Halococcoides cellulosivorans: one gene and its partner. The protein of the gene in region 1 binds, or shares a complex with, the protein of each later gene. Links are inferred from orthologs where the notes say so. Each region holds a gene or a part of one and is shown in the gene's direction. Other genes may lie near its edges. The genes, in order: HARCEL1_RS00650 and rnhB.

Region 1 (12,829 bases):
ACCGATCGCATCGGTCGGTTCGCACTCGAACACAGCGCGGTCGTGCGCGACCTCGCGGTCGTCGACGACCGGGTCGTCGTCGCGACCGCCGAGGACGTGGTGGTCCTCTCGGACGGCGCGACCGCGACGGGCTTCGGGGAGGCCATCGCCGTCGGGGGCAGCGATACGATTCTCGCGGCCGGGCCCGAAGGCCGTATCGCACGGCTCTCGGACGGCGTCTGGTCGACCGTCGGGGACCTGCAGGACGTTCGCTCGATGGCCGGCCCCTACGTCGGGACGGGCGATGGAGTGTATCGCGCTGGCGACTGCCTTGCCTACGAAGGACTCGTCGGCGCGAACGCGCTCGCGGCCCCAGATCCTGGCTGGGCCGGAACCCACGAGGGCCTGTATCGCATCGCAGACCAGGGCTACGAACACGACGGCGTGATCCGTGCGGTCGCCGCCGCGGGTGACGCGGTCCACGCTGCGACCGCCGAGGCGGTGTTCGAACGCGACCCCGAGGGCTCGGGCGGCCCGAGCGCGTGGACCGACCTCGATCCGCCGACCGAGGCGCCGATCGCGGCGCTGGCCCACGGACCGCGGGGCCCCGACGGCCAGCGCACGCTGCTCGGCGTGACCGTCGACGGCGTGGCCGTCCTCCGCCCGGCGGCGAGTGCGGACGGCGGCGACGAGTGGCGACGGCGCACGCTGGGCTTCGAGGGCATCGCGGGCCTGGTCGTCGCCTGAGCGATCGCGATCGAAACAGGGTAATTCGAGGCCCGACCCCCTTCGACCATGATCTTCAGTGCGTCCAGTTCACAGGCGCTCGCGGCGGCGCTGGCCGACGCGACCGCACACGATCTCGGAGCGGTCACCGTCGAGCGGTTCGCGGACGGCGAACGCATGGCGCGGATCCACGACGACCCCGGCGCACACGCCGTCGTCGTCGCCGCGACGACGTCGGACGCGGCCCACGTCGAGTGTCTCCAACTCCAGGACGCCGTCCGCGAGGCTGGCGCTGACTCGGTCACGACAGTCCTGCCCTATATGGGCTACGCCCGCCAGGACGATGCCTTCCGCTCGGGTGAACCCGTCTCCGCACGCGCGATGGCCCGGGCGATCGCGACGGGCACCGATCGGGTCGTGCTGGTCAACCCTCACGAGAAAAGCGTCGTTGAGTACTTCGACGTGCCAGTCGCGGTCGTCGACGCGTCGGATCGTCTCGCGGCGGGCCTGCCCGACGATCTGGCGGATCCGCTCGTCATCGCACCGGACGAGGGCGCGACCGCGCTGGCCGACGGCCTCCAGAACGCGATCGACGGCGGCGCGACCGATTACTTCGAGAAGACACGCAATCGCGAGACCGGCGCGGTCACCGTCGAACCCAGCGATGCAGACGTCGCGGGGCGTGACGTCGTCCTCGTCGACGACATCGTCGCGACCGGATCGACCATGTCCGAGGCGATCGCCGCCCTGGCCGATCGGGGCGCGCGCCGCGTGTTCGTCACCTGCGTCCACCCCGTGCTCGCGGGGAGCGCGCGCGAACGCCTCGAACGCGCGGGCACCGACCGGATCGTCGGTACGGATACGATCGATCGGTCGGTGAGTCGGGTCAGCGCCGCGCCCGCGGTCGCGACCGCGATCGACCCGCCGGAGTGACCGCGATCGAGCAGTCGCGAAACCCCCTCACTCGACCGGCTCTGCGAACCCGAAGCGCGCTTTGAGATCGGTTACCTCGACGTCGACGGTGTCTCCGACTGCGGTGCCCGGAACGAACAGGGTAAAGTCCTCGACTTTCGCCACGCCGTCGCCGTCGCTCCCAACGTCGTCGATGGTGACCGTCAGTTCGTCGCCCTCGCGGACGGGCGCGGTCAGATGGCCTTTGGCGACGAGATACAGCTCCGAGGAACTATCGCGGGACGCGTCGGGGCGGACCTCACGAACGTACTCGAAGTCGCCTTCGATGTCGCTGATTAGCTCCTCCAGATCTCGCCCGTCGAAGACCTTCGCGACGAAATCCCCGCCCGGCGCGAGAATCTCGCTCGCGACCGCGAACGCCTGGCGGACGAGGTGGACCGACCGGGCGTGATCGAGGTCGTACTCGCCGCTCATGTCGGGAGCCATATCGGAGACCACGACGTTCGCCTCGCCCACGGCGTCGACGACGCGATCGATCGTCGCTGCGTCGGTCAGATCGCCACGGATCGTCTCGACCGGGGCCTCGGGATCGTCGAGGTCGTCGATCGACTGGCGGTCGACGCCGACGACGCGGCCGTCCTCACCGACGCGCTCGGCGGCGACCTGGAGCCACCCGCCGGGCGCCGCGCCGAGGTCGACGACCGTCCGGCCCAGGCCGAGCAGGTCGGCGGTCTCGTCGAGTTGCTGGAGTTTGTAGGCGGAGCGCGCGCGATATCCCTGCTGTTTCGCGCGGTTGTAGTAGTCGTCTTTCCCGCTCATGGCTGGGCCACCTCGGGCGAGTGGCCAGCGACGGGTGGCACCTGGGGGTGCGAAAACTCGGTCATACACCAGCGAGGCGGTCGATCCTGAAAGGGGCGTCGGAGAGCGGTGGTGGGGACTGTCGTCGATCACTCGTCCGTGCTTCCCGTCCCGGCCCCAACGTCTTTGAGTGTGGCCGCTCCGTCCGTGGACTCTCCACCGGGCAGCCCCGAACTACTCGATCCGACGTTCGTCGGCGTGAAGGTGAGATACATCGTCGCCGTGGCCGCCGCCCAGCCAGTGAGTGCCACACCGCCGAAAAAGCCCAGCAGGACGTCGGCGGTCGGGCCTGGCACGGTCACCACCGCCGGCACGATCAGTCCGGGCGCGGCGAGGAGACTCACCGCCCCGAGGATCGCGACGATCCGGATCGCGTTCCCACGGGCCAGCGCGACGCTTTCGAGGACCGCGCCGAGTGGGCCGTGGGAATCGATCACGATCGCGGGAATCGTGAGTGCGGTCACGATCGCGACGTAGACGCCCGGGAGCACGACAAAGAGGCCGCCGAACGCGATGAACACCACGAGGAGGGCCGCACCGAGCACCGCGAGCACGAGTCGAACGACGAGCGATCGCTCCCGAGTCTGGTGGCCCAACTCGCGGGCGAACACCTCTATGAGACCGGCAAAGGCGAGCACCACGAGCACTGGCCAGACGATCGGAACGAACACAGCGAACCCGCCGAGCAGACCGAGGCCGAGCGTCAACGGGGTCTCACCGACCAGCGTCGCGCTCCGTGAGAGGATCGATCGGACGTCGCCGTTCCCGACACTCGTCTGGGACATACTGTCTCTTTTTCTTCTGGAATAAAGTACGTTCCGCGCCGCATGGGGTCTAGTACCGCGGGAGGGGGTCCTCCCCTCTGGTGCGACCGGACAGCGGCCGACTGCGCCGGGGCTGGTCACCGACGATGCGGTCGCCGCTTCCGCTTCAGAACCCGTCTGCGTTCGTCTGCTCGACATCGTGTCTGTGCGGGCCTATCTCCACAGGTCGCATCTCTAACACCCCATTAATGATGCCACAGCAATCCCAACAGCCGCCCCTCGCCGATGTCTGACTCGTCCGCCGCCCCGCGCCCACCACTCCTCGCCTTTCCTGGCGCGAAGCTGACGTACATCACGACGACGGCCGCGGTCCCACTACTGTACACGACGCCACAGACGAACACGAAGAGGGCAGCGACCGCTGCCGACGGCAGCGTCACGGCGATGTGGACCAGCGCGGCCGGGACGACGAGGAGACTGAGACCGCCGAAGACGGCGAGGACTCGAATCCTCTTCCCTCGCATCCGCGATGCGCTCTCTGACCGGGCGTCGAGGGGCCCTTTCGAATCGACGACGATGGCTGGCCAGGTGAGTGCGCTCCCGAGGGCGACGTAGATCCCGGGGACGATCACCAACAGGGTGCCGAGGGCGACGATGACGGCGACGACGGCGCTGCCGAGCAGGAGACTGATCGCCCGCACGAGCACTGACCGGTCCCGTGACGTAATACCCAGGTCGCGGGCGAAAACCTCGACGAGGACGCCACCCACGAGCACGGTCAGGAACGGGCCGACGTAGGGGACGAAGAGTGCAACCGCGCCGACGACGCCGAGGCCCAGCGTCAGCGGGTTCTCACCGACCAGACGGCCTGTCCGCGAGAGGATCGCTCGAACCGATCCGTCCGACGCTGTGGCCTGAGACATGCGCGATCTATCGGGTCAGGGGACAAAATTATTCCGTCCGCTGGGGTGGTGGATCGAACCGATCGGTCGCCTCGACGGAGACGGACGCCCCCAGGCGATCGACTGCGACACGGTCGGGCCCAGTGTCCGCTGTTGGCCCCAACGCCCACCGCAACGTGAAGTGTTTATACCTGCCCCGGTCGAACCCCCGACAACGATGTTCGACGCGATCGTCAGCGCGGATACGCTTCAGGACGCCCTCGATTCGGTCAGCGTCCTCGTCGAGGAGTGCAAACTCCATCTCGACGAGGACGGCCTCCAGGTCCGGGCCGTCGACCCCGCCAACGTCGGCATGGTCGATCTCACACTCGACGCCGCCGCGTTCGAGTCCTACGAGGCCGACGGCGAACTCATCGGGGTCAATCTCTCGCGACTCGAAGACATCGCGGGGATGGCCGCCGCCGACCAGTTGATCCACCTCGAACTCGACGAGGAGACTCGCAAACTCGAGATCTCGATCGACGGCCTGGAGTACACCCTCGCGCTGATCGACCCCGACTCGATCCGCCAGGAACCCGACATGCCCGATCTCGACCTGCCCGCCCGGATCACGCTCGAAGGCCGCGACGTCGATCGGTCGGTGACGGCCTCGGATATGGTCAGCGACCACATCGCGCTGGGGGTCGACGACGCCGCCGACCTGTTCTACGTCGACGCCGAGGGCGACACCGACGACGTCCACTTCGAACTCCACAGCGACGATCTGATCGATCTGGAGGCCGGCGACGCGCACTCGCTGTTCTCGCTCGACTATCTCAAAGACATGAACAAGGCGATCCCCGCCGACGCCGAAGTCGAGATGGAACTCGGTGAGGAGTTCCCCGTGAAGATGCATTTCGACATCGCGGACGGCCAGGGCGCGGTCACGTTCATGCTGGCCCCGCGCGTCCAGTCCAACTGATTCGATCCCCGCTCGATCCGCGTCAGCACCTGACTGTCGGTCGCGGACCGGCCGTCCGACGGGCGTCTGACGAAGCGTTTTCCGCGCTGCGCTCCCTGCCTCAGACATGCCCAGTCTCGACGCCGCCTATTCGAGCGCGCGTCTCGACCGCGATCCAGGCCGGATCGCCCTCGGCGCGGCGGCGTGTCTGATCGGCACGGTCGCCATCGCCGTGGCGGTGCTCGCGGTGGTGACGCCGGTGGGATCGTTCGTCTTCGGATCTGAGACGCAGGCCCGCCTGATCGCCGGCGTCGGCGGCGGGTTCGGCCTGCCGGTCGTGTTCGCGGGTCTCGTCGCCGTCCTCCCGAGCGACCGCGCCGAACGGATCGGCGTCGCGCTCGGCGCTGGCGGCTGTCTGGGAGGGGTCGCGCTGTTCTGGGGCACCTATCCCGGCGGGTGGGGCGTCGGCGGCCAGTGGGCGTTCCCGACGCTCGTGGTCTATTTCCTCGGGAGCACGCTCGCCTTCCTCGCGGTGCTCTGGACGCTCGCGACCTATCGCGTCCGGAATCGGCCGGGCGGGGCGATCGCACTCGACGTTCAGCGGCCCGGTGAGACTCACACCGTCCAGGTCTCGGCCGCCGAATTCCGACGCTATCGGGAGTTGATCGCGGCCGGCGAGGACGGTCGCGTGCTCGACGACCTGGGCCTCCGCGAGGAGTGACACGCGTCGAACGCCCGTCAGACGCGGCTCATCAGCCCTGATACTCGGGGGGAACGATTGATACCGGTCGTCGGTGACCTGGAACATATGTCCGAAACGACAGTCTATGCGGTCACCGGGGCGAAAGGTGGCATCGGGAAGACGACCACCAGCATCTCGGTCGCGTCGGTGCTGGCCGCGGCGGGCCGGTCGGTGTTGCTGGTCGATGCGGACCTCGCGATGGCGAACGTCGCGGACTTTCTGGACACGGCCTTCGAGGACGGTACGCACGCCTCGATCCACGACGTGCTCGCGGGCGCGGTCGGCCCCGCCGACGCCATCTTCGAGGGCCCGCTCGGTGTCGAGATGTTGCCCTGCGGGTCGAGTCTCGAAGACTTCGCCGCGGTCGACGCACGCGATCTACCGGCGCTGATCGCTGCCCTCCGCGGGCGAGGGTACGACGACATCGTCGTGGACACCGGCGCGGGCCTGAGCGACGCGACGCTGCTCCCCGTCGCGGCCGCCGACGAGGCGGTCGTCGTCACGCGCCCGCGGGTCGGGTCGGTCGACAACGCCGTCGCGACGATCGATCTGGCGGGCCGTGTTCGGACACCCGTCGCGGGAGTGGTCGTCACGGACGCGACGCGGGCCGCACCCGACGGCGATCAGGTCGCCGACGCGCTCGGTGTCGATCTGCTCGGGACGGTCCCACGGGACGGCGCGGTCCCGGCGGCCCAGGAGGCGGGCCGTCCGGTGCTCCAGACCGATCCCGCAGGCCCCGCTGCCCAGGCGTATCGGGTGATCGCGCGTCGGATGGTCGAGATCGAGACGCCCGGTCCCCAGGCCGCCGAGGGGCCGACTGCCGCGCCCGAGACCTCCGTGCCTGAGGCCACCGCGCCCGAGACCGACGACCGACCGGCGGCCGACGACCGATCGGTGCTCGGTCGGGTCGCCGCCGCGACCGTCGGCCGCATCTCCGGCAATTAGAGGTCCGCGGCGTCGAGGGCGGCCTCGACGCCGTGATCGTCGAAGACGACTGCGGCGACGGCTTGCGTGATCGCTTCGGGATCCGCGTGCTGAAAGATCGACCGCCCCATCGAGACGCCCGCCGCGCCGGCGTCCATCGCGCCACGCACCATCTCGATGGTCTTCTCGTCGGTCCCTTTCGCTCCGCCCGCGATCAGGACTGGCTTGGTCGTCGCCGCGACGACCGTCTCGAAACTCTCGGCGTCCCCCGAATACGCCGTCTTGATGACGTCACACCCCACCTCCTCGGCGATCCGGACCGCGTGCGCGAGGGCGTCGGGATCCGAGCCGTCGATGCCCTCGCCGCGGGCGTACGCCATCGCGAGCACGGGCATGCCCAGGCGCTCGGCCTCGCTGGTGATCTCCGCGAGATCCGTCAACTGTTGGGATTCGTACTGACTGCCGACGTTGATGTGAAAAGAGACGGCGTCGGCCCCGGCCCGGACGGCGTCGTCGACGCTCGCCGTCCGGCGCTTGTCGTCTTCGTCCGGGCCGATCGTCGTCGCGCCGTTGGTGTGGACGATGTAGCCCGCATCCCCCAGATTCGCGTGGACGCGATCCGCGATGCCCCGGTGTGAGAGGACTGCTGTCGCCCCACCGTCGGTGATCGCGTCGACCGTCGATTCCACGTCTCGGAGCCCGTCGACCGGCCCCATCGTGAGCCCGTGATCGACGGGAACGACAATGTACCGATCGTCGTTCCCGATGCGTGTCAGGCGTGCGCGCGTCCCGGCTGTCATTGGGAGGGAGTAGCACGTTGAACGCTCAAGTGCGTTCCGATCCGGGCGGGGCTCCCCAGTGGTAATCTCTCCATCGCCCCGCATTCTTCAAGGGCTGGCCGGTGTTTCTCTCGGCATGGACATCGCCGCCTCGACCTGGACGGACCTCGACGCCGCTGACGTCGAGGTCGTCTTCCTCCCGGTGGGGAGTACCGAACAGCACGGCCCGCACGCCCCGACGGGGACGGATTCGATCGCCGCCGAACGGATCGCTCGCGAGGCCGCCGCCGACCGCGAGGACGCCATCGTCGCGCCGACGATTCCCGTGGGTGTCTCTGCAGAGCACCGCCAGTTCACGGGGACGCTCTGGGTCAGCCCCGAGACCTTCCGACGATACGTCCGGGAGACGATCGAGAGCTGTCTCGCCCACGACTGGCGACGGATCGTCGTCGTCAACGGCCACGGCGGCAACAGCGACGCGCTCCGGGAGGTCTGTGCCGAGATTTCCCGGGCCGAACGCGCGTACGCCGTCGCGTACACCTACTTCGACGCGATCGACGCCGCGGATTTGGGCCACGCCGGCCCGGTCGAGACCTCGATCGTCGCCGACGAACGGCCCGAGTCCGTCCACCCCGATCGATACGACGACGCCGCGGCGGGCGCTGGCGACTCGTTCGGTGAGTATCACGTCGGGACGAATCTCGCCTACGACTTCGCCGAGTTCACGGACAACGGGACGATCGGCGACCCGCGCGGGGCGACCGCCGAACGGGGAGATGAGGTCGTCGAGAGCGCCGTCGACGCGCTGGACTCGCTGGTCGATCGGGTGCTGGATCGATCGCTCGACGCGCCCGCCCATCGGTGAGGTCACAGTCGACCGCCGGTATTCAAGGCGTCACCACCCCGAGCGCCGGTATGGTTCTGTCTCGACGCGACTATCTCGCCACGCTGGCGGCGGGCGCTGTGGGGGCAGTGGGCGGCTGCAGTCGTTCGGAGACAGGCGAGACCGTGACGCCGGTCGACGTGAACATTACGACAGAGCCACCGACCGAGACGACGCGGTCCACGACTCGCGAGACGACTCCTGAACTGACGGGGGGCCAGTCGTGGCCAGCCCCGCGGTTCGGGCCCGGAAATACTGCCGCCAATCCAGGCGCTCTGGGGCCATACGGGGATTTCGAGACCGAGTGTACATTCACAGCGACGGACTGGCCGACGCCAGTCGAAGATACCGTCGTCGGCATCTCCACCGTCGCCGTCGACGACGGGACAGGCTACGTCGCGAGAGTCGGGCCACATCTCGGGCACGAAACTGTCGCCTTCGATATCGACGACGGGACGGTTCTCTGGCGATCGCAGATGGACCTCGATCCGGACGAACGAATCCTGGCCCACCCGTCGGCGTTCTCGACGACGGTCCACCTGACGACCACCGACGATCGGATCTACTCGACGATCCCTGGCGATTTCCTGGAGGGCCCCGCGATCGTCGCGTTCGACCGCTCTGGTGCGCGACTGTGGACGCACGATCAGCGGTGGTCGACGGCTCTCCAGCGATACCGGGACGGCATCGTCGTCGGACAGTCAGACGGTGCGCTGACGGCCATCGCCCGTGACGGGACCGTTCGCTGGCGAACTCAGGGTGTCGACGCCATCGATCGGGGAATCGCCCCGCACGGGCCACCGGCCGTCACTGACAACCACGTCGTGACCACGGCGGGCGACTCGATCGTCGCGGTCGATCACGACGGTGACCGACAGTGGGTGCGGCAGTTCGACCTGCAGGACGGGTCCGGCCCGCAGACGTTCCATCGCAACGTCGTGGCTGGATCGGGGCTGTACGCCCTGCCCGCGACCCTGGGGTCGCTGATGTGTCTCGATCCCGCGACGGGGGAGACGCGATGGGTGGCCACGCCAAAACAGGGGTCGATCGACGAGGTGGCCGTCGGCGGCGACGAACGCGTCACTGCAGCGGGCCGCGTTGGATTCGATCAGCTACCCGCGGTGGGCGACGGCCAGATCTACGTGACTGGTCGGGAGGAGGGGTCCGGCAGAGCCGAATATCCACGCTTCTACGCCCTCGACGCCGAGAGTGGGGATCTGGAATGGTTCTGTGACCTCCTGAGCGTTCCCACGACGCGTCCAGTGCTCGCGGATGGGCGGATCTACGTCGGCCTCGAACGCGGCGAATTCGTCGCGGTCGGTATCGCAAACCGATCGATTACGGCGGTGCACGCCGGGCGGACGCGTCTGTTCGGAGACTGGATGGCGGTCGTCGGGCGCCGCCTGATCGTCGCCTCGGACGAGACTGTCCGCATCGGCGGTCCGCCGTAACCGCCCAGTGGCAACTGCGGGCCGCTCACTCGTCGTCCGCGTCGTCGAGTTCGCCGCGGATCTGCGGGAGCGTACTCGCCAACTCGCCGGCCTGCTCGTGGGCGGTCTCGACCGAGTCGATCAACTCCTCGACGCGTTCGATCTCCGCGGCGAGGTCGTCGCCGTCCTCGAACGCGTCGGCGCGCTCGCCCATGGTGTACCACTTCTTGGCGTCGTAGAGGTGATCTGTGGCCTCGCCGACGTCCAGTGCGGACCGAAGCCCGTTGAGCACGCCCAGCGCGTTGTCGGCCTCGACATCCCAGATCGCGTCGGCCTCTGGCAGCGCCGCGCGAGCGAGTTCGAGGCTGTCCTCGACGTCGGTGCGCATCTCGGTGGCGGCCTCGCCGAACAAATCGTCGTCGCCCAGTGTCGCCTGACTCATGTGTCAAAGTCGCGGGGCCGATCGCTTAAAAGATAGCCGGAGAGCGGAAGTGAAATCTTGCTGTGCGATGGCTGTGTTACCGATTTGCGAGCGGGTCGAGGTCGGGGCTGACCCCGCCGAGCACGCTCATCGGGTAGTACCGCAGTGCCGTCTCGATGGGCACTTCGACGGTCGCGACGATCACGGCGAGCGCGATCAGCGCCAGGCCCGCGTAGCCGACGCCCAGCGCGACAAGTACCGCCGACGCGTGGCCGAGAACGATCCAGCCACCGATCAGCGGGACGGCGAGCACGCCCGCCGTCAGCCAGAGCACCGTCGAGCGGACCATGTTCGCGAGCTGTGTGAGCGCGAGCATGACGACCGCGTAGATGCCGTACTCCTCGAGCGACGCTCGAATCGAGCCGATAAGTCGTCGCCACCCGGTGATCGGGCCGCAGTCCTCGACGATCATGATCGGGACGACGAACTCCCGGGTGAACCCCTGGACGAGCGCGGCCGGGATCGACACGGCCATCACGAGCGGCCAGACGAGCACGAACAGCGCGCCGCTCGCCTCGACGCCGGCCGCCATTCCGGAGAGTACGAGCAGGTACGGGGCCATCACGACGACGGAGACGATCGTTCCGAGGACGACCCGGAACCCGAACAGCCAGAGGCCGTGGCGGAGATAGCGCCTTGCGTCCGCCCGGATCGCGACCCGATCGCTCCGGAGCGCTTCGATGAACGCGAACTCGGCGATCGACGACGCCAGGATCAGCCCGATCGCGCCGCCGATCGCGACGGCGATGGCGACGTACGCGCCCGCTGGCTGCAGTCCCAGGAGTTCGCCGACGGCGATCGGCGCGAGTGCCCCCGCGGTGAGGATCAGCCCGCCGCCCTGGCCGACGAGGACCAGCAGTGCGATCAGGCCCGTCCACTCGCTGCGCTCGACCGGTCGAAGCCGGTCGCTCGCCAGGTCGATCGCCGCCGAGAGGCCGTCGATCGCTGCATAGCTCATACTGATGCTCACACCGGGGGCCCCAAAATGCCCGTGGAAACGGCGACCGACTCGCCGGCCGGGCCCCGCTCGCCCGACGCTACACTGGCTCGACCCGTTCGACGCGCATCCGTGGATAGCCGTCCTCGTCGGCCATCCGGGCGATCACGCGGGTCTCGTCGGTCACGATCTCGACCTCGACGGTCGCAAAGTCGCCGGTGAACTCCGTATAGCCCCACTCGGTCGTGGCCCGCGCGACCGCTTCGTCGTCGATGTCGATGGTGACACCCTCACAGAACGGCTGATTCGCGATCGCGCTCTCGATGGCGCGAGCCAGGTCGTCGGCGCTCGCGGGGCTGATCGGCGTGCCCGCGAACTGGTGGTAGAGCGCACCCAGCTTGATGCCCGCCTCGAAACACGCACTCTCGGCGGCAGTCGGGCCCCTGTCACTGACTCTGTCGCCGTCTTCGGGATCGGCGTCGTCCATACCGCCGATCGGTGGGCCGGGCCCGAGAAGGTTCGGTCCGAACCACATCATACTTACTGACCGCTCGCGGATGTCCACCCGAATGGACGAGCCGGTCTTGCTCACGGGTGCCGGTGGCCGGGTCGCCGAGGCCATCCTCGAAGGGCTGGCCGACGACTACGAGTGGAAACTCCTCCTTCACAGCCCGCCGACCGAGGAGCCCGATCACGAGTTCATCGTCGGTGACGTCACCGACGAGTCGACCGTTCGGGAGGCCGTCGCGGGCGTCGAGGCGATCATCCACCTCGCGGGCGATCCCCGGCCCGAGGCGTCCTGGGAGAGTGTGCTGACCAACAACATCGACGGCACCCAGAAGATGTACGAAGCGGCGGTCGCCGCCGGCGTCGATCGGTTCGTCTACGCCTCCTCGAACCACGCCGTCGGCGCGTTCGAGACGCCCGATCGCACCCCCGAGATGTACCGTCCCGACGACGACTTCCTGCTCGACGGCACGGAGTTCCCCCGCCCGGGCAACCACTACGGGATCTCGAAGGCCACTGGCGAGGTCATCGGCCGATACTACCACGACGAGTACGATCTGTCGGTCTGTAACGTCCGGATCGGCAACCTCACGCGTGGCCACCCGCCGATCGACTACGAGCGCGGGCAGGCGATGTGGCTCTCCTATCCCGACTGTGCGCACCTCCACCAGCGCACGCTCGAAGCCGACTACGAGTTCGAAATCGTTTACGGCATCAGCGACAACGATCGCAAGTACTACTCGATCGAGCGGGCCCGCGAGGCGCTGGACTACGAGCCACAGGACAACAGCGCGGAGTGGGACGGCGAACAGAAGGTCGCGTAAGGACTCCCGACCACGAAACGGAGTATCCCGTCCCAAACAGATTTATTCCGTTTCGGCCCGTACGAACCCCATGGACGATCCAGAGCAGCGGGCGAGCGCCGAGGAGCGCGCCGATCCACCCGATTTCGGTGCGCTGGTCCCACTGGACGAGGTCGTCCGCGGCGATCGGACGCGTGACGACTTCTACGAGGCGGTCCTCGCACTCGACAGTCCGGCGACGGCGAGCGAGGTTGCCGGCCGC
Region 2 (16,033 bases), 330 kb from region 1 along the record:
CGACGATCAGGGCCGATACGCCGTCCACCCCGACGCAGCGACGATCGGAACGGCCGCCGAGAGCGTCCCGACAGCGACCGACGACGTGCGGGTCGACCGCCAGGGCGACGACATCGTCGCGACGACACGGCTCTCGACGGTCGACTGGACCGTCCAGGTGAGCGAAGATCGCGACTCGGCGTACGCGCTGGCCGACCAGATCAACGCCGACCTGCTTGGACTGATCTTGCTCGCCGTGATCAATCTCGCACTCATCGGCGTGACGATCGGGTCGAACACCGCGATCGCTGTCGGTCGCCTGCGCGATCGCGCCGAGGCGATGGCGGGGGGCGATCTCGACGTGTCGGTGCCCACGACGCGATCCGACGAGATCGGTGGGCTCGCGCAGTCCCTCGCGACGATGCGTGACTCGCTCAAATCGACGATCGCGGAGGCCGAACAGGCCCGCGAAGACGCCGAAAGCGCGCGCGAAGAGGCCGAGACCGCCCGGAAGGACGCCGAACGGGAGCGCGAGGAGTCTGAAAGCCGGACCGAACGGCTCGAAGCGACCGCCACCGCCTACGGCGAGACCCTGGAAGCGATTGCCGACGGCGATCTCACCCGGCGCGTGGATCCCGACGAGGAGAGCGATGCAATGTACACGGTCGGCGTGGCGCTCAACGACGCGCTCGACGAACTCGCGGCGACGATCGCGGACCTCGAATCGTTCGCGCGCGAGGTCGAACGCTCCAGCGATATCGTCCAGGAGAACGCCGGCGACGTCGAATCCGCAAGCGAACGGGTCTCGACGTCGGTCGGGGAGATCTTCGACGGCGCGCGCGAACAGAGCGAGCGCCTGCAGGACGCCGCCGGCGAGATGGAGAACCTCTCGGCCACCTCCGAAGAGGTCGCCGCCTCGGCCCAGGAAGTCGCTGAGGTCTCGCAATCGGCGGCCGAGGCGGGCGAGCGCGGCCAGGCCGCCGCCGAGACCGCGATCGATGAGATGAACGAGATCGAATCGGAGACCGAGGGGACGCGTCAGGAGATCCGCCGGCTGGACGACGAACTCGGTGAGATCACCGACATCGTGAACCTGATCACCGACATCGTCGAGCAGACCAATATGCTCGCGCTGAACGCCTCGATCGAGGCCGCTCGCGCGGGCGAGGCCGGCGACGGGTTCGCCGTCGTCGCCAGCGAGGTCAAATCGCTTGCCGAGGAGACCAAAGCGGCGGCGACCGACATCGAGGACCGCATCGATTCGGTCCAGTCACAGGCCGACGAGACCGTATCGACCATGGAATCCACCAGCGAGCGCATCACGGAAGGCGTCGGGACGGTCACCGAGACCGTCGAGTCGCTCGAACGCATCGTCGAACAGACCGAAGAGGCCGATCGAGGCATCCAGGAGATCGACGACGCGACCGCCGAGCAGGCGACGACCGCCCAGGAGGTGCTCGCGACCATCGACGATCTCTCGGCGATCAGCCAACAGACCGCCGAAGAGGCCGATTCCGTCGCGAGTGCCGCCGACCAGCAGACCGACGCGATCAGTGAGGTGTCCGCGTCGGCCCGCGAGCTGGGTGATCGCGCCGAGGACCTGGCGCGCATGCTCGACCGCTTCGAGACGGGTGATGCCTGATGGCGGCGATCACGTGGTGGTTCGTGCTCGGGACGATCGGCATGGTGGTCGGCACCGCCGCCCTCGCGATCGGTGTCTCGACCCTGGAGCGCGACCGGCGGACCCAGATGCTCCACATCGCGGGCGTGCCGGCGATCGCCGCCGTCGCGTACGCGCTGATGGCCCTCGACGTCGGCGGGATTCAGACGCTGTCGAGCGACCTGATCTACGTGCCCCGGTATTTCGACTGGCTGTTGACGACGCCACTGCACGTCGCGTACATCGGCCTGATCGCGGGCCTCGATCGCCGCGAGCGGTGGGGCCTGGCCGGCCTCCAGGGCGCAGTGATCGTGCTGGGCTTTCTGGGTGGCGTGCTCGCTGGCCTCCCGAAGATCGCCTTCTTCGGCGCTGGCTCGATCGTCTACGTCGTGTTGATCTATCGGCTCCGGACGACCGGGCGGGCGAGTGCCGAGAAGCGCGGTGTCGAGACCGCGGGGCTGTACCGCAAGCTGTTGAACTTCGTGATCGTCCTCTGGGCGGTCTATCCGGTGATCTGGATCCTCGCGCCGACGGGCATCGGGGCGATGGACACCGAGACGGCGTCGCTCGTGATCACGTACATCGACGTCGTCGCGAAAGTCGGGTTCGGCGCGATCGCGATCGAAGGCCAGCGCGTGCTCACCCAGGTCGCCAGCGCCGAGCAGGCCGGCACCGACCAGGTGGGCGCGTAGGCTGCCGCAACCCCACCATTCAGATAGGTGGGCCGAGACCCCGACCTGTGAAACGGATCGTCTCGCTCGCGCCGTCAGCGACCGACACGGTGTGTGCACTGGGAGGGGGCGACCAGTTGGTCGGGGTGACCGCCCACGGTGACCACTCCGCTCGGACCGTCGGCGGGTGGCTCGACCCCGATCTGGAGGTCGTCGCCGTGCTCGACCCCGACGTGATTGTGGCGAGCGATCCGCTCCAGGACGACGTCGTCGCGACGCTGCGCGAGCGGGGCCACCGCGTCGAACACGTCTGCCCGCGCACGCTCGGGGCGGCGATCGACAGCCTCGCGGCGATCGGTGCCGCGATCGGTCGGCCCCGCGCGGGCCGGGCGCTGGCGGCGTCCGCACGCGAACACGTCGACCGCGTGCGCGCGGCGATCCCCGCCGACGCCGACCGCCCGGTGGTCTACTGCGAGGAGTGGCCCGACCCGCCGATGGCGGCGGGCAACTGGGTGCCCGACGTCGTCCGGGCGGCGGGCGGGCAGTCCCCGTTCGTCGAGGCGGGCGAACGCTCCCGGGCAGTCGCGGTCGATCGGGTGCGGGAGGTCGACCCCGATCACGTCGTCGTCCACCACTGCGGGAGTGCCGACGGCGGCCGGGAGCGCTACGACCGGCGGGGCTGGGACCTCGACGCGACCGTCCACGCCGTCGACGACACGCTCTTGAATCGGCCGGGCCCCAGCCTGATGGCCGGCGTCACGGCCCTCGCAAAACGGCTTCACCCCGAGACGGCGATCCCGGCGTGGACGCCTTCGGCCGACCAGGCCCCCACCTCCTGATCGAGGCGCGGCGGGATCGACGGCGCAGACGACCCGCAACCGACTTGAACGCGCTGGGCGAACAGCGGCGTCATGCCCGATCTGACCGACGAACGCTACGACAAGCACCGCGAGGCCGGGTCGATTCTCGCAGACGTGCGTGCCGAGGCCGTCGAGATGGTCGATGTGGGCGCGAGCCACCTCGAACTCGTCGAGACCGTCGAGGACCGCATCCGCGAACTCGGCGGTGAGCCCGCCTTCCCCGTCAACATCAGCGTCGACGAGGAGGCCGCCCACGGCACGCCCGGCATCGACGACGCGGCGACGTTCGGAGAGGAGTTGATCAACCTCGACGTCGGCGTCCACGTCGACGGCTGGATCGCTGACTCGGCAATCACGGTCGACCTCTCGGGCAACCCCGACCACGTCGAGGCGGTCGACGACGCCCTCGATCGCGCGCTCGAACTGGTCGAACCCGGCGTCGAGGCCGGCGAGATCGGCGCCGCCGTCGAGGAGACCATCGAGGGGTACGACCTCAACCCAGTCGTGAACCTCACCGGTCACGGCCTGGGTGAGTACGAACAACACACCGACCCGACGATTCCAAATCGTGCGGTCGGCCAGAGTGCGACGCTGGAAGCGGGCGACGTCGTCGCGATCGAGCCGTTCGCGACCGACGGGTCGGGGAAAGTCTCGGAAGGGTCGCGCACCGAGATCTACGCGCTCGACCGCGAGCAATCGGTCCGGGATCGCCGCGCTCGACAGGCGCTCGAAGAGATCACCGAGCGGTTCCGCACGCTCCCCTTCGCGACGCGCTGGCTGGAGTCCTCGCGCCCCGAGATGTCGCTCAAGCGCCTCGAACGCCAGGACGTGATCCACGGCTACCCCGTGCTCTCCGAAGACGAAGGCTACCTCGTGAGTCAGAAAGAACACACCGTCATCGTCACCGAGGACGGTTGTGAAGTTACGACGCGCGCGTAAGCGGCGCTTTCTGGCCGCTTCGCACCCGAGGAGTCCGTCGAAACGGTCCGCGCGCCAGATCGCCCCGGCGCGATCGAATCGACCCCGGCGATCGATCGGCGGTCGACGTCGCCGTGCCACCCTCCGTCGTTCGTGGGCCCCCACCCACCGGTCAGTCCATCTCAGGCGTCGTTCGAGTGCCGTTCAGGCATCGTTCATTCTGGTCTTCGTTTGCGTGCCACAGCGCTCACACTGGGTCACTCGGTAGGGCTCCCGAGAGAACGCGGCGTTCGACGATTCGTCATTTTCAGTAACGATTTCCACGCTAACGACGTGAGAGGTGCGGTCGGCACACGAGGGGCAATGCTCCGTGAGGGACGTGCCACGACGATCGGAGGTGGCCATACGAGTCTTAATTCCGGGTCATGGGTAATAAAATGCACCCCCGACCCGCTTTCGTTCCGGCAATTTTGCCGAATTCGACGCCGAGAGAGGCTGAAACAGTCGAAAATGGAAATCAATTTTGATAATTTCGAGAAGTCGCGGAGGGCAAACGTCTTTGCGAGTCGCGCCGGACGCCCGGTATGGACCAGTTGTTCGCCCCGTGGCGCATCGAGTGGGTCGAGCGCGACGATCGGAATCCGGACGTCGACTGTGTGTTCTGTGAGTATCCGGATCGGGACGACGCCCGCGAGCATCTCGTGGTGGCACGCAGCGACCACGCGGTCGTCATGTTGAACAACTACCCGTACAACCCGGGGCACGTGATGGTGATCCCGCGCCAGCACACCGGCCGATTCGAGGGCCTCGACCGGTCGGTGCTCGTCGATCACGCCCAGCTGAAACAGGAGACGATCGCCGCGCTGGACGAGGGGATGGACCCCGACGGCTGTAACGTCGGGATGAATCTCGGGGGCGACGCCGCCGGCGGGTCGATCGACGACCACGTTCACACCCACATCGTCCCGCGCTGGCAGGGCGATTCGAACTTCATGGCGGTGATCGGAGACACGAGTGTCATCGTCGAGGCGCTCTCGGAGACCTACGAGCGCCTCCACGACGCGTTCGCCCAGCGGCCCGGCGCGACGGTCCCGGGCCCGGACGCCGCCGTCGAGATCGATCTCTCTGATCGATGAGTCGCCGGAGTGCGGTCCGCCGGGCGGGCCTGGTCTTGCTCGTGGTGAATCTGGCGCTCCTCGCACTCAAGGCGGGCGCGTTCGCCTGGACCGACAGCCTCGCGGTCGGCTCCGAGGCCGCCAACAGCCTCGCCGACGCCGCCTACAGCGTCGTCACCGTCGCCGGCCTCTATTTGACGACCCAGCCGCCCGATTTCGAGCATCCACACGGTCACGAGCGCATCGAGCCGTTCGTCTCGCTGTTGATCGCCGCCGGGGCGTTCGTCGCCGCCGGCGTGACCGCGTTCGGGGCGATCCGGACCGTCCAGGCGGGCACCGCGGGCATCCAGCACGGCCCCGTCGCGATGGTCGTCCTCCTGATCTCGATCGGCGCGAAGTTCGGGTTCGGGCGGTGGTGTCGCCAGGTCGCCGACGACACCAACTCGCCCGCGCTGGTCGCGACCGCCAAAGACGCGCGCATCGACGTGCTCACCGCGACGGCAGCGCTCGCGGGCGTGATCGGCACGAGTCTCGGCGCGCCCGTCCTCGACCCGCTCGCCGCGCTATTGGTCGCGGTCGGCATCGCCTACACCGGCGTCGACATCGTCTCGGACAACGTCGATTACGTCGTCGGCGCGGCCCCGCCCGAGGAGTTGCGCCAGGCGATCGTCGACCGCGCGATCGCCCACCCCGACGTCCACGGCGCACACGACGTCGTCGCCCACTACGTCGGCCCCGAGGTCGACGTGAGCCTCCACGTCGAGATCGAAGGCGAGCACACGCTCGCGGAGGCCCACCACATCGAGACGAGGGTCGTCCGCGCGATCGAAGCGCTCCCCGAGGTCGACGAGGCGTTCGTCCACGTCGACCCACAGAATCTCGACGAGTGGAAGCCCGACCCCGAGGTCGAACGGTTGATCAAGGGTGGCGACGGCGACCCACCGAGCGACGGCGACGCCTGAGCCGACACGGCCGGTCGCGCCGTTCGACCGGGCCTTTTAAGCCACGGCGTGCCGATTCCGTGGCCGATGAGCGCACGGGTCGGGGTGGACGAGGCGGGCAAGGGGCCAGTGCTGGGGTCGATGTTCGCCGCCGCCGTGCGTGGCACGCCCGACGGAATGCCCGCGGGCGTCGACGACTCGAAAGCGCTCGATCACCAGCGCCGCCTCGAACTCGCGCCGGCGATCCGCGAGCGGGCGAGTCGGGTCGCCGTCGTCGAGGTGCCCGTCGCGAAAATCGACGGGGACACCGACATGAACACACTCACTGTCGACGCCCACGCCGACGCCGTCGCGAGCGTCGCGTCGGCGGACGATCGGGTCGTCCACGACGCCGCCGACACGAACGCCGTCCGGTTCGAACGCCGCGTGGCCGATCGCCTGGCGACCGACTGTGAGGTGCGCGCCCACCACGGGGCCGACGCCGACGATCCGCTGGTCGCCGCGGCGAGTATCCTCGCGAAGGTCCGCCGCGAGGCCCACGTCGAGCGATTGCACGAGGAGTACGGCGACTGCGGGAGTGGCTACCCCTCGGACCCGACGACGCGCGCCTTTCTCGAATCGTACGTCGAGACCAACGAGGAACTGCCCGCGTGTGCGCGAGCGTCCTGGCAGACCAGCCGAGACGTCCTCGCGGCGATCGAACAGGTCGACCTCGGGCAGTTTTAGAACGGCCGGGAGGACAGCGGAGCGATCGGAACGGGCTGGTGGTCGATCCGAACGGCCCGATCGCGCTACTCGTCGCCCACGAACACCGTTTCGAGTCGCGCGCCACAGTCGGGACAGCACAGCGTTTGCCAGCGGTCACGATCCAGATCACCCATCGTCTCGGTCCGAATCGCGTCCGCGCGATCGACGGTCGTCCCGCAGTTCTCGCAGTCGAGCACACGTAGCGTTCGGCACGCAGCGAAAAGAAGCCGCCGGGTCGGTCACTCCGTCTCGCGATCGAGGACGAGATGGCGGAGGATGTCACCGTACGCCGGGCGCGTGACGATCACGCCGATGAGGACACCCGCGATGGTGACGATCGCAAAGCCACGGAGGTCTCCGAGTTCGAGGATGGCGAGCGGACTCATCGCGACGATCGTCGTCGCGGCGGCGGCCCCGATCACCCAGAACGCCTTCCAGAGGCGATTCTTGAACACCCGCCCCGTCGCGATCTCCCCCTCGCGCTGGAGGATCTCGTCAGCGATGATGATCAGGTCGTCCGCCCCCGTCCCGACGACGGCGATCAGCCCCGCGATGTGTGAGAGGTCTAATGAGAGTCCGATCCCCGCCGCGAACGCCAGGAGGAGATACACCTCTGCGGCGGCGGTCGCGACCATCGGGCCGGCCACCCGCGTGCGGTTGTATCGCAGGAAGACGACGCCCGCGACCGCGAGCAACGCGACCAGTCCGGTCAGCAGGCCGAACGCCTTGAACCGCGCCCCGAGACTCGGTTCGATCGTGAACGTCTGGCCGCCCTGGACGTCGAGGTCGGTCGGGAGCGCGCCGGCCCGGAGGTTGACGCTCAACTGCTGGGCGGTCGTCCGGTTGTCCCCGGTCATGATGATGAATCGGGGGTCGTCCGTCCAGGTCCGATCGGCGAACTGGACGGCCAGGTCGCCGTTCATCCCCGCGGCGTACACCACCTCGCCGTCCGAGACGGTCAGCAGACACCGGCTGCCCGGCGATTCGGACCCCTCGTCGAACGAACACGATCGCTGCTCGGTGAATCCGGTCTCGCGCATCGCGTCGGCAAATGCGTCGGCGGCCCCGTCTGCGACCGTGATCGGCACGCCCCACGCCCCGTTCTCTTGCTGGCTGGGTGGTCCGACACGGCGGATGTCGTTGACGCTCGTCCCGCGGCGCAACACCGTGCGGTTCTCGTGGCCGGCGTACTCGCCACCGTCGAAGGTCGGGTAATGCGCGACCAGGGTGACCCGACCCCGCGACTCGATGAGGTCGAGCGTCTCCGAGAGGCCCGCGCCGGGCACCTCGACCATGACGAATCGATCACCGGTCGCGGGGTTGGTCACCGTCGTCACGCGCCCACCGGAGACCCCACCCTGAGAGATCTTCGTTTCGAGGACCTGGACGGCCTGATCGTACGTCTGTTCGGTGACACCCTCGCTGATGGCGTCGTCCGGAACGTCGTAGCCCTCTTCGGACAGGGCCGCCCGGACGGCCTCGCGATCGACCTCTTCGACGTAGAGTTCGACCGCGTCACCCTCGGGGTGGCCGGGGCGGAGGCGGACGTTCACGTCGAGTGGGTCCAGCCCCGTCCGATCAGCGATCGACGTCGCGATCGCTTCGGTCTCGTTGCGGTCGGTGACGTTGATCCCCGAGACGGTGTACCCGACCAGTGGCGCACGGATGCGCGTCCCGCCGTCCAGATCGAGGCCGTATTTGAGGTTGGTCGGATCGCCCGACGCCGCCGTGACGTTGCCCGATCCACCGGCCGATCCCGCGCCCGGACCGAACAGGACGAGCGTGCCGACGAGCAAGGCAGCGACCAGCAGGATGATCCGCCACTCCTCGCGGACGAGTTCGGGAATGGTCCGGTTCATCGGGCCACCCCTTTGTGCGTGTACCAGCGCAGCAGGCTCAGATTCAGCATGTAGGTGTTCATCAGGTCGACCGACAGGCCGACCACGAGGACGAGGCCGATCTGGGGGAGCAGCGGGATCGCGAACAGCCAGGCCGTCACGGCCATCACCGCCATCGCCGCCAGCGAGGTGAGCGTCATCGTCACACCGGTCTGCATCGCACGATACGTGCTCTCGTAGAAGCCACCGCGCCGCCGGAGGATGTGGTTGTTGAGGAGGATGTCGGAGTCGACGCTGTACCCGATCAACATCAAGAGCGCGGCGACCGTCCCCAGGGAGAGGTCGACACCGAGGAGGTTCATCACCGCGATGGGGATGACCATATCGGAGAACGCGGAGATCACGACCGCCAGCGACGGGACGAACGTCCGGAACAGGGCGAACACGAGCACGCTCATGCCCACGAACGCAGCGATCACACCCAACAGCGCCGTGAACTGACTCGACCCGCCGAAACTGGCCGATCGACTCTGCAAGGAGAGGATCTCGTAGCCCGCGTCGTCCAGGCGATCCCGTAAATCGCCGGTCTCTTCGAGTTTGCTCGTGACGATGTACTCCCGACCGTCGCCCGTCGACTGGACGCCACGGACGGTCGCGTCGCCGCCGACCGTTTCAGCGACCGCGCCGGCAGTCACGTCACCCGACGTCGCGAGGTGCGCCTCGGTCCCGCCCGTGAAGACGATCCCGAGGTTCGCTGGCGCCCCCGTCAGTACCCACCAACCGGCGATCACCAGCAGTGCCGCCGCGAGCACGGCGAGCGGCACCGCAGCGAGTTGCCGGTTCGAATACCGGGTATAATCGATCTCCGGTATTTCGAACTGGAACATGGCCATTCGTGTGGAAGCGCGCCGAATAAGCCTTCCTAATGCCGTCTCTCGGCGCGCCGTCGAGCGCCGATGACCGTCGACTCACGACACCCGATCCGGTTCAGGCAGGCCCGCCGTATCGCACGGCGATCACGCCCGGCGCGTGACGGACGGCGACCCGCTCGACGCCCAGTCGGATCGCGCGGTCGCGGGTCGCGTCGTCGCCGGTCACGTCCCCGACCGCCGCGTCGGTGTCGCTTTCGGGCACGCAGATGACGTGCAGTTCGCCGTCGTCGACGTCGAGGCGGGCAATCTCACCGACCGACAGGGCATCGGCCGCCGCCTGGGCCCGTTCGCTCGGCGGCCGATCGCTGGCCGCGACGGCGACCGTCCAGCGGCGCTCGATCCGGTCGATCGACCAGGTCGCCTCGATGCCGTCCGCCGGCGAGAGCGTCGCCGCGAGCGCGTCGCCCGCGGCCAGATCCGGCGGGTCGACGACCGGATGGACCTGCCCCGACTGGACGTCTCGAAGCTGTGCCGTCGCGTCGTCGACGTGTGTCACGACGAATCGCCCTGCGGTCATACCCGGTGAGAGACCGGCCACGGGCCTGGGCGTTTCGGGTCGGATCGAGCGGTCGTGGGCGACCCCGCAGTTCGGCCGTCGATCGAGACCCGGGATCGACAGCCGTTTTCCGGATCGAGTCTTACCGCAGGCATGAGCGACGATCCGAGCCGTCCACGGGCAACCCTCGCCGCCGTCGGAGTCGGCCTGCTCGGGTTTCTCGGTGGGGCCGTCGGGGTCAGCCTCGTGAGCGAACTCGTGACCGCGACGGTCGGGCCCGTGGGGGCGCTGTACGAACAGTGGGTGTTCGTCACCGGGTTCGGCGTCGGCGCAACCGCGACCGTCGGGCTCTCTCTGTGGGCCAGCGATCGTGGCCTGGCGTTCGTCGATCTGGGCTGGCCGACGCGGCGTGATCTCGCGACGATCGGCGTCGGCCTGGTCGCGATCTTCGGCCTCTATGGAGTCGTGACCGCCGTCCGGTCCGTCCTCGGCCTGGAGGCCTCGGTGAGTCGCGTGCAGATGGCCCTCGAAGCGACCCCCGACCCGGTCGCGGTCGTCGGCCTCGCCGCGCTCTCGGTGCTGGTCGTCGGGCCGGTCGAGGAGCTCCTCTTTCGAAATATCGTCCAGAAGCGACTCCGTGAGGCGTTCAGCGCGCCGCGAGCGATCGGCCTCGCGAGCCTGTTTTTCGCGGGCCTCCACGTCGGCCAGTACGGCGCCGGGAGTGCGCTCGCGACGGCCGTCTCGCTGGCGACCGTGTTCGCGCTGGCCGTGATCCTCGGGGCCATCTACGAGTCCTCGGAGGCGTTGATCGTCCCCGCGGCGGTCCACGGCCTGTTCAACGCGATCCAGATCCTGGGCGCCTGGGTGCTGCTCGCGTAACGTCCGACGATCGTCTGACGGGTGTTTATGCCGTCGTGGGCCCGACGTTATGCTATGCCGACGCGGTTCACTATCGTCTGTGAGGACGAGCGCGCGGAGACGATCGCGACGCTGGCCCGCCGGCACGACCTGACCGAAGAGGGCGTCCTCAGACAGTTGCTCGATCTCGGCCTGGAGGCCGTCGAGAACGCCGCCGAGAGTCAGTCAGCGATCGAGCGGTAGGCAGTCCTCGCGACGAGCGAGTCGCCCAGAATCGCGTCACCCCGGATTTTTGCGTTCGAGATCGGTGCCACAGATCGGGCAGCGCTCGTGGTGGTCGTCGAACTCGCGGCCACAGCCCTGGCACTGGTAGATCCACTCGCGCGCCTCGTCGATGTCGTCGCGGGCGACGCTCTCGATCCCGAGTCCCAGCGCGGTGGCGACGTTCTGGATCGCGTAGTCGTCGGTGACGACGACCGCGTCGAGTTCGAGGGCGGCGGCGAGCACGCGCCGGTCAGTTTCGGAGAGCGCGTCGCGATCGCCGGTCTCGCGGGCGACGCGGTGGATCCGATCGAGCGTGTCGCTGTCGGGCACGTGGACGCGCATGCCCGCGCCTTCGAGTGCTTCGTACCGGTACCGACTCGAATCGGTGCACTCGTCACGGACCGCGGGAATCGACGCCTTCGGGTCGCCCGGATCGACGCCCTCGATGAACGCCGAGGCGTCGAGGAGGTACATCTATCGCTCGATGATCATGTGGTCGCTGACCGACTGGACGAGGCCGATCGGCACCCGGAAGTGGCCCTCCTCGTCGCGAGCCATCCCCAGATCGCCGGTCTCGGGGGCGGGATCGATGAGGAGATCGTGGAGTTCGCCGCTCTCCAGATCCATCGTGATGTTGTACAGCGTCCCGAGTTCGACGCCGTCGCTACCCATGACCGTCTTGCCGGACAGGTTCTCCGCGAGGATGTCGGGCATGCTTGCGGGGTCGTGGGCCTGGGGTATAAACGCCACGGGCAGACGGGGGGTCCAGCGACGGGGCCCCGGACACCACCCACGCCCAGACGACGGACTTACGGGGCTGGGGCGGAACCGATCGGCTACCACTCGGGTGATTCAATGGCCGACTCTACTCCAGCCGACGGGACGGACCTTCGAACGCCGATCGTGGCCGTCCTCGGGCACGTCGATCACGGCAAGACCACACTGCTCGATCACGTCCGCGGGTCGGCGGTGACCGCCGACGAGGCCGGCGCGATCACCCAGCACATCGGGGCGACCCACGTGCCCCTCGACGTCATCTCAGAGATGGCGGGTGGGCTCGTCGATCCGACGGACTTCGATCTGCCGGGCCTCCTCTTCATCGACACGCCGGGCCATCACTCCTTTTCGACGCTGCGCTCGCGCGGGGGCGCGCTAGCCGACATCGCCATTCTCGTCGTCGACGTCACCGACGGGTTCCAGCCACAGACCGAGGAGGCGATCGACATCCTCGCGCGCACGGAGACCCCCTTCGTCGTCGCCGCGAACAAAGTCGACGCCGTCGGTGGGTGGCGCTCCGAGCCCAACGCGCCGATCCAGGGTCGTCTGGACGCCCAGACCGATCGCGTGCGCTCGGACGTCGAGGAAGGGCTGTACGAGATCATCGGTGACCTCTCCGACGCTGGGTTCACCGCCGACTTCTACTGGCGCGTCTCGGATTTCAAAGCCAACGTCGGGGTCGTGCCCTGCAGCGCGGAGACCGGCGAGGGCATGCCCGACCTGTTGGCCGTGCTCATGGGCCTCTCACAGCGATATCTTCGGGAGGCGATGGCCGTCGATACGACGGGCCCCGCCGCGGGGACCGTGCTGGAAGTGACCGACCAGCAGGGCTTTGGCACGACACTCGACGCCGTGATCTACGACGGCCGGATCGACGCGGGCGATCGGATCGTCGTCGGGGCCGCGAACGCCCCGATCGTCACCGAGGTGCGCGCGCTGTTGAAGCCCCGCCCGCTCGCGGAGATCAGAAGCGACGACGCCTTCGAGACGGTCGATCGCGTCGTCGCCGCCGACGGCGTGAAGATCGCCGCGCCGGAGCTGGACGACGCGATGGCGGGCGCGCCGATCCGCGTCGTCGGCGATCGCTCCGTCGAGGCGGTGACCGCCGAGGTGCGCGAAGAACTCCAGAGCGTCGCCGTCGAGACGGCCGATCACGGCGTCGTCATCAAAGCCGACACGCTGGGCTCGCTCGAAGCGCTCGCGGGCAGTCTCGAAGAAGCGGAGATTCCGATCGTCCACGCCGAAGTCGGCGACGTCGCGCCGCGTGACGTCCACGTCGCCGACACCGCCGACGAGGCCGAGCATCGCTCGATCCTGGCCTTCGGGGTCGACGTCCTCGACGATTCGCGCCAGATGGCCGCCGATCGCAACATCGATCTGTTCGAACACGACGTGATCTACCGGCTGATCGAAGAGTACGAGGAGTACGTCGAGAGCATTCAGGAGGCCCAGCAAGAACAGATCATGGAGAACATCACGCGTCCGGCGCGGTTCCAGATCCTCGACGATCACACGTTCCGCCAGTCCGACCCCGCCGTCGTCGGCGTCGAGGTGCGCGGTGGAACGCTCCGCCGCGGCGAGTCGATCGTCCGCTGGGACGGCTCCGAGCCCACGCGGGTGGGGCACCTGAAGTCGATCCAGGACGAGGGCGAGGACGTCGACGAGTTGCGCACGGGCGAGCGGGCGGCGGTGTCGATCGACGGCCCGACCGTCGGGCGACAGATCGAGGAGGGCGACACGCTGTGGGTCGAGATTCCCGAAAAGCACGCGAAAGTGCTGGACGGCGAGTTACGCGAGGAGTTGCCCGCCGACGAGCGCGAGACCCTCTCGATGTATCTCGACGAGCACCGGTCGCGCGATCCGTTCTGGGGGAAATAGGCGGGTTGTGTCTGCAAGTATTCAGGGGGATTTCTCACCGTAGGTCCACGATGAAAGCCTCCCGCTTTTTCGATCCACCGGGAATCGACGGAGTGACGTGCGGGAACTAGGTCTCCGCTTGATACATTTCTACACACAACTGAGGACGGCCCCAGACATTTTTGATGGTGGATTGTTTAATTGGTAAGAAGACTGCGAGCATGAAGCAAGAACACATCTCTGAAGAAGAATTCAATCCAGTTCATTTCTACTACAAAGAGATTCAATCGGATAATCTAAAAAGCTGGATACTCGAAAGTCCTGACCGAATTCGTAATATATATGAAGTTATCGAAGGTCTCGACCGACAGACCTCTGCTCATCCTCTTGACGAATTGGATATTGATGACAACCCACAAATGTTTGTTGACAAACTTTTAAGCTCCTATCCTGATCACGATGAAGCCTTCTGTACGTCACTGATAAATGACTTCGGAGACAGTATGAAAACCCGTGCTCGTGAACCAGGAAAGTATGCAGTCCTCATCCTCTACGACGATTCCCTAATTCTCTGCCACACAGACTCAGAAGAAATGACGATAACAAAAGACGCCGAGGTGCTTGAGCGACTGCTAGACACCGACAATGTTGACAAATACTCACGGTTCCACATAACCGGGAATGGTATTGAAGTACTGCAGTTTGAGCGAAGTTTGTCCAAATCTTTCTCCGAATTCCTTGGGCTAGATCCGAAAGAAATCGCTTACGAGGAGGCTGGCGACATAAAAATATTCACACAGATTGACGGATCAACAGCACGGTTCGAATTTGAGCAAAGCGAGTTCGAACAAAAATTCATGGCAGGAGATGATTATGAACTCTCCACGGGGATTCTCAAAACACCGAATGACCAATATCCAGTGAACCATATTAAAATGGGGCGTAGACGCTACGAAACAGTTGACGAGTTCCTTCAACAATTCTATGCCCTCTATTATGACCTCAATACGCTCAAGAATCAATATTCAACACTAGCTGGGTCTATGACCCCACTTACGACCACCGTAGTGGACCATGAGGATAAAGTGACAACTGGTGGGCCAAATGGCCCAACAAAACTAGTTAAGGGTAGTGATTCGGATTTTAAGGTAGTGTTTGCAGATAAGAATATAGACCTATCGGTAAAGTGGCGACTTCAACTCTCAAAGAATCTACGCTCGGGCGAGACTGTGCGCCTCCATCACCTGGGGAACGATTTCGTTGAGGAACCTGTGCAAGTTGGACCACTTAAAATCCACAATCCACTTGACATTGACGATGAAAAAATCAATCAACTCTACGAAATCACTCAAGAGGCTTGTACCGGCGAGCACCTCTCCAACATCATTTACTGTGTAATTTTCCACACTCTTTCCGAATGGTGTGAGAGCCCCATTTCACATTTTTTCGAACAAATAACATATTTATTTGAGGACGAACTCTCATCTGATGGAATGGTATTGCGTGATGAGGATGGCCTAATGGAATTGAAATCCCGCGATTGGCTGGCAAATATAGAAGATGATCAAGAGGCTGCCGAAAAAATATCTGAGGAAATCCAGTCGGACTCAAAGCTGGTATTGGTGGGAGTTGAAGAAGATGAGCAAAGGATTCGACCATTGAGCCGGAGTAAGTGGGATTCAGAGAGGAATATGCGGATACGAGATAACGTGCGCGGCTTGAATGGCCATCACGATTCTATTCAACTATCATCGTTGCAGATGGCCGACGGTGATTGCCTATTATTCGTGTACTCAGTTCGCGGAGACCAGTCTTTTGACCTTGACATGGCCGCCCCATAATATATTAGAGGAGAATACACGCTCGCCGAGACCCCAATAAATATATCAAATATTTATAATCCTCCAACTTGTGTTAGGCCGGACTTCGAACGGACCCGAGCGGTCGGCGAGCGAGAACCCTCAGCACGCCGAAGGCGCGCGCAGGGGGAGCGTGGCCGAGCGGAGCGAGGCCACGGAAGCGAACGGGGAGCGGGGCGAGACGTGAACGGTGCGAGACGCGAACGTAGTGAGCGTCTCGGTGTGAACGGGGAGCAAAGCGACCCGTGAACAGAGTGAGTG

The links.
Region 2: the proteins of HARCEL1_RS00650 (region 1) and rnhB are in contact, whole or in part, in a crystal structure (PDB 3P83), measured with the Archaeoglobus fulgidus proteins. The link is inferred for Halococcoides cellulosivorans from one-to-one orthologs. Residues at the interface, in WP_010877842.1 of Archaeoglobus fulgidus: Val39, Ala42, Asn43, Val44, Ala45, Met46, Leu125, Asp168, Ser194, Asn218, Tyr219, Pro220, Ile237, Leu238, Ala239, Pro240, Arg241, Ile242, Glu243, Ser244; in WP_010878125.1 of Archaeoglobus fulgidus: Ala74, Ile178, Ala179, Ile183, Arg190, Ser195, Asn196, Leu197, Arg198, Gln199, Lys200, Thr201, Leu202, Asp203, Phe205.

Annotation. Positions count from the first base shown.
Region 1 is NZ_CP028858.1:124,710-137,538, forward strand. The notes cover bases 3,242-6,230. They hold HARCEL1_RS00650 (DNA polymerase sliding clamp), read left to right. Parts: upstream 3,242-4,358; coding sequence 4,359-5,102; downstream 5,103-6,230. Other genes in these bases: HARCEL1_RS00640 (hypothetical protein), read right to left, coding at 3,242-3,260; HARCEL1_RS00645 (hypothetical protein), read right to left, coding at 3,485-4,162; HARCEL1_RS00655 (DUF7139 domain-containing protein), read left to right, coding at 5,209-5,802; HARCEL1_RS00660 (MinD/ParA family ATP-binding protein), read left to right, coding at 5,890-6,230. Outside these bases: HARCEL1_RS00625 (HVO_0234 family beta-propeller protein), read left to right, coding at 1-726; prs (ribose-phosphate diphosphokinase), read left to right, coding at 775-1,638; HARCEL1_RS00635 (23S rRNA (uridine(2552)-2'-O)-methyltransferase), read right to left, coding at 1,666-2,436; more of HARCEL1_RS00640, read right to left, coding at 2,565-3,241; more of HARCEL1_RS00660, read left to right, coding at 6,231-6,768; HARCEL1_RS00665 (2-amino-3,7-dideoxy-D-threo-hept-6-ulosonate synthase), read right to left, coding at 6,765-7,547; HARCEL1_RS00670 (creatininase family protein), read left to right, coding at 7,663-8,391; HARCEL1_RS00675 (outer membrane protein assembly factor BamB family protein), read left to right, coding at 8,442-9,860; HARCEL1_RS00680 (DUF5790 family protein), read right to left, coding at 9,886-10,281; HARCEL1_RS00685 (DUF7544 domain-containing protein), read right to left, coding at 10,358-11,278; HARCEL1_RS00690 (dihydroneopterin aldolase family protein), read right to left, coding at 11,358-11,744; NAD-dependent glucose-6-phosphate dehydrogenase Azf, read left to right, coding at 11,827-12,588; HARCEL1_RS00700 (DUF7342 family protein), read left to right, coding at 12,659-12,829.
Region 2 is NZ_CP028858.1:452,769-468,801, reverse strand. Bases 5,298-8,050 are described here. They hold rnhB (ribonuclease HII), read left to right. Parts: upstream 5,298-6,231; coding sequence 6,232-6,870; downstream 6,871-8,050. Other genes in these bases: HARCEL1_RS02205 (preprotein translocase subunit SecD), read right to left, coding at 7,131-8,050; HARCEL1_RS13600 (hypothetical protein), read right to left, coding at 6,936-7,088; HARCEL1_RS02215 (cation diffusion facilitator family transporter), read left to right, coding at 5,298-6,165. In the rest of the region: HARCEL1_RS02240 (methyl-accepting chemotaxis protein), read left to right, coding at 1-1,621; HARCEL1_RS13705 (bacteriorhodopsin), read left to right, coding at 1,621-2,331; HARCEL1_RS13700 (helical backbone metal receptor), read left to right, coding at 2,379-3,149; map (type II methionyl aminopeptidase), read left to right, coding at 3,222-4,109; HARCEL1_RS13930 (DUF7835 family putative zinc beta-ribbon protein), read right to left, coding at 4,293-4,493; HARCEL1_RS02220 (HIT family protein), read left to right, coding at 4,673-5,224; more of HARCEL1_RS02215, read left to right, coding at 5,221-5,297; more of HARCEL1_RS02205, read right to left, coding at 8,051-8,750; protein translocase subunit SecF, read right to left, coding at 8,747-9,616; HARCEL1_RS02195 (DUF5812 family protein), read right to left, coding at 9,717-10,178; HARCEL1_RS02190 (CPBP family intramembrane glutamic endopeptidase), read left to right, coding at 10,311-11,036; HARCEL1_RS02185 (CopG family transcriptional regulator), read left to right, coding at 11,091-11,258; HARCEL1_RS02180 (NOB1 family endonuclease), read right to left, coding at 11,295-11,753; HARCEL1_RS02175 (PRC-barrel domain-containing protein), read right to left, coding at 11,754-11,993; infB (translation initiation factor IF-2), read left to right, coding at 12,135-13,934; HARCEL1_RS13270 (hypothetical protein), read left to right, coding at 14,135-15,754. UniProt on the Methanocaldococcus jannaschii protein: Endonuclease that specifically degrades the RNA of RNA-DNA hybrids.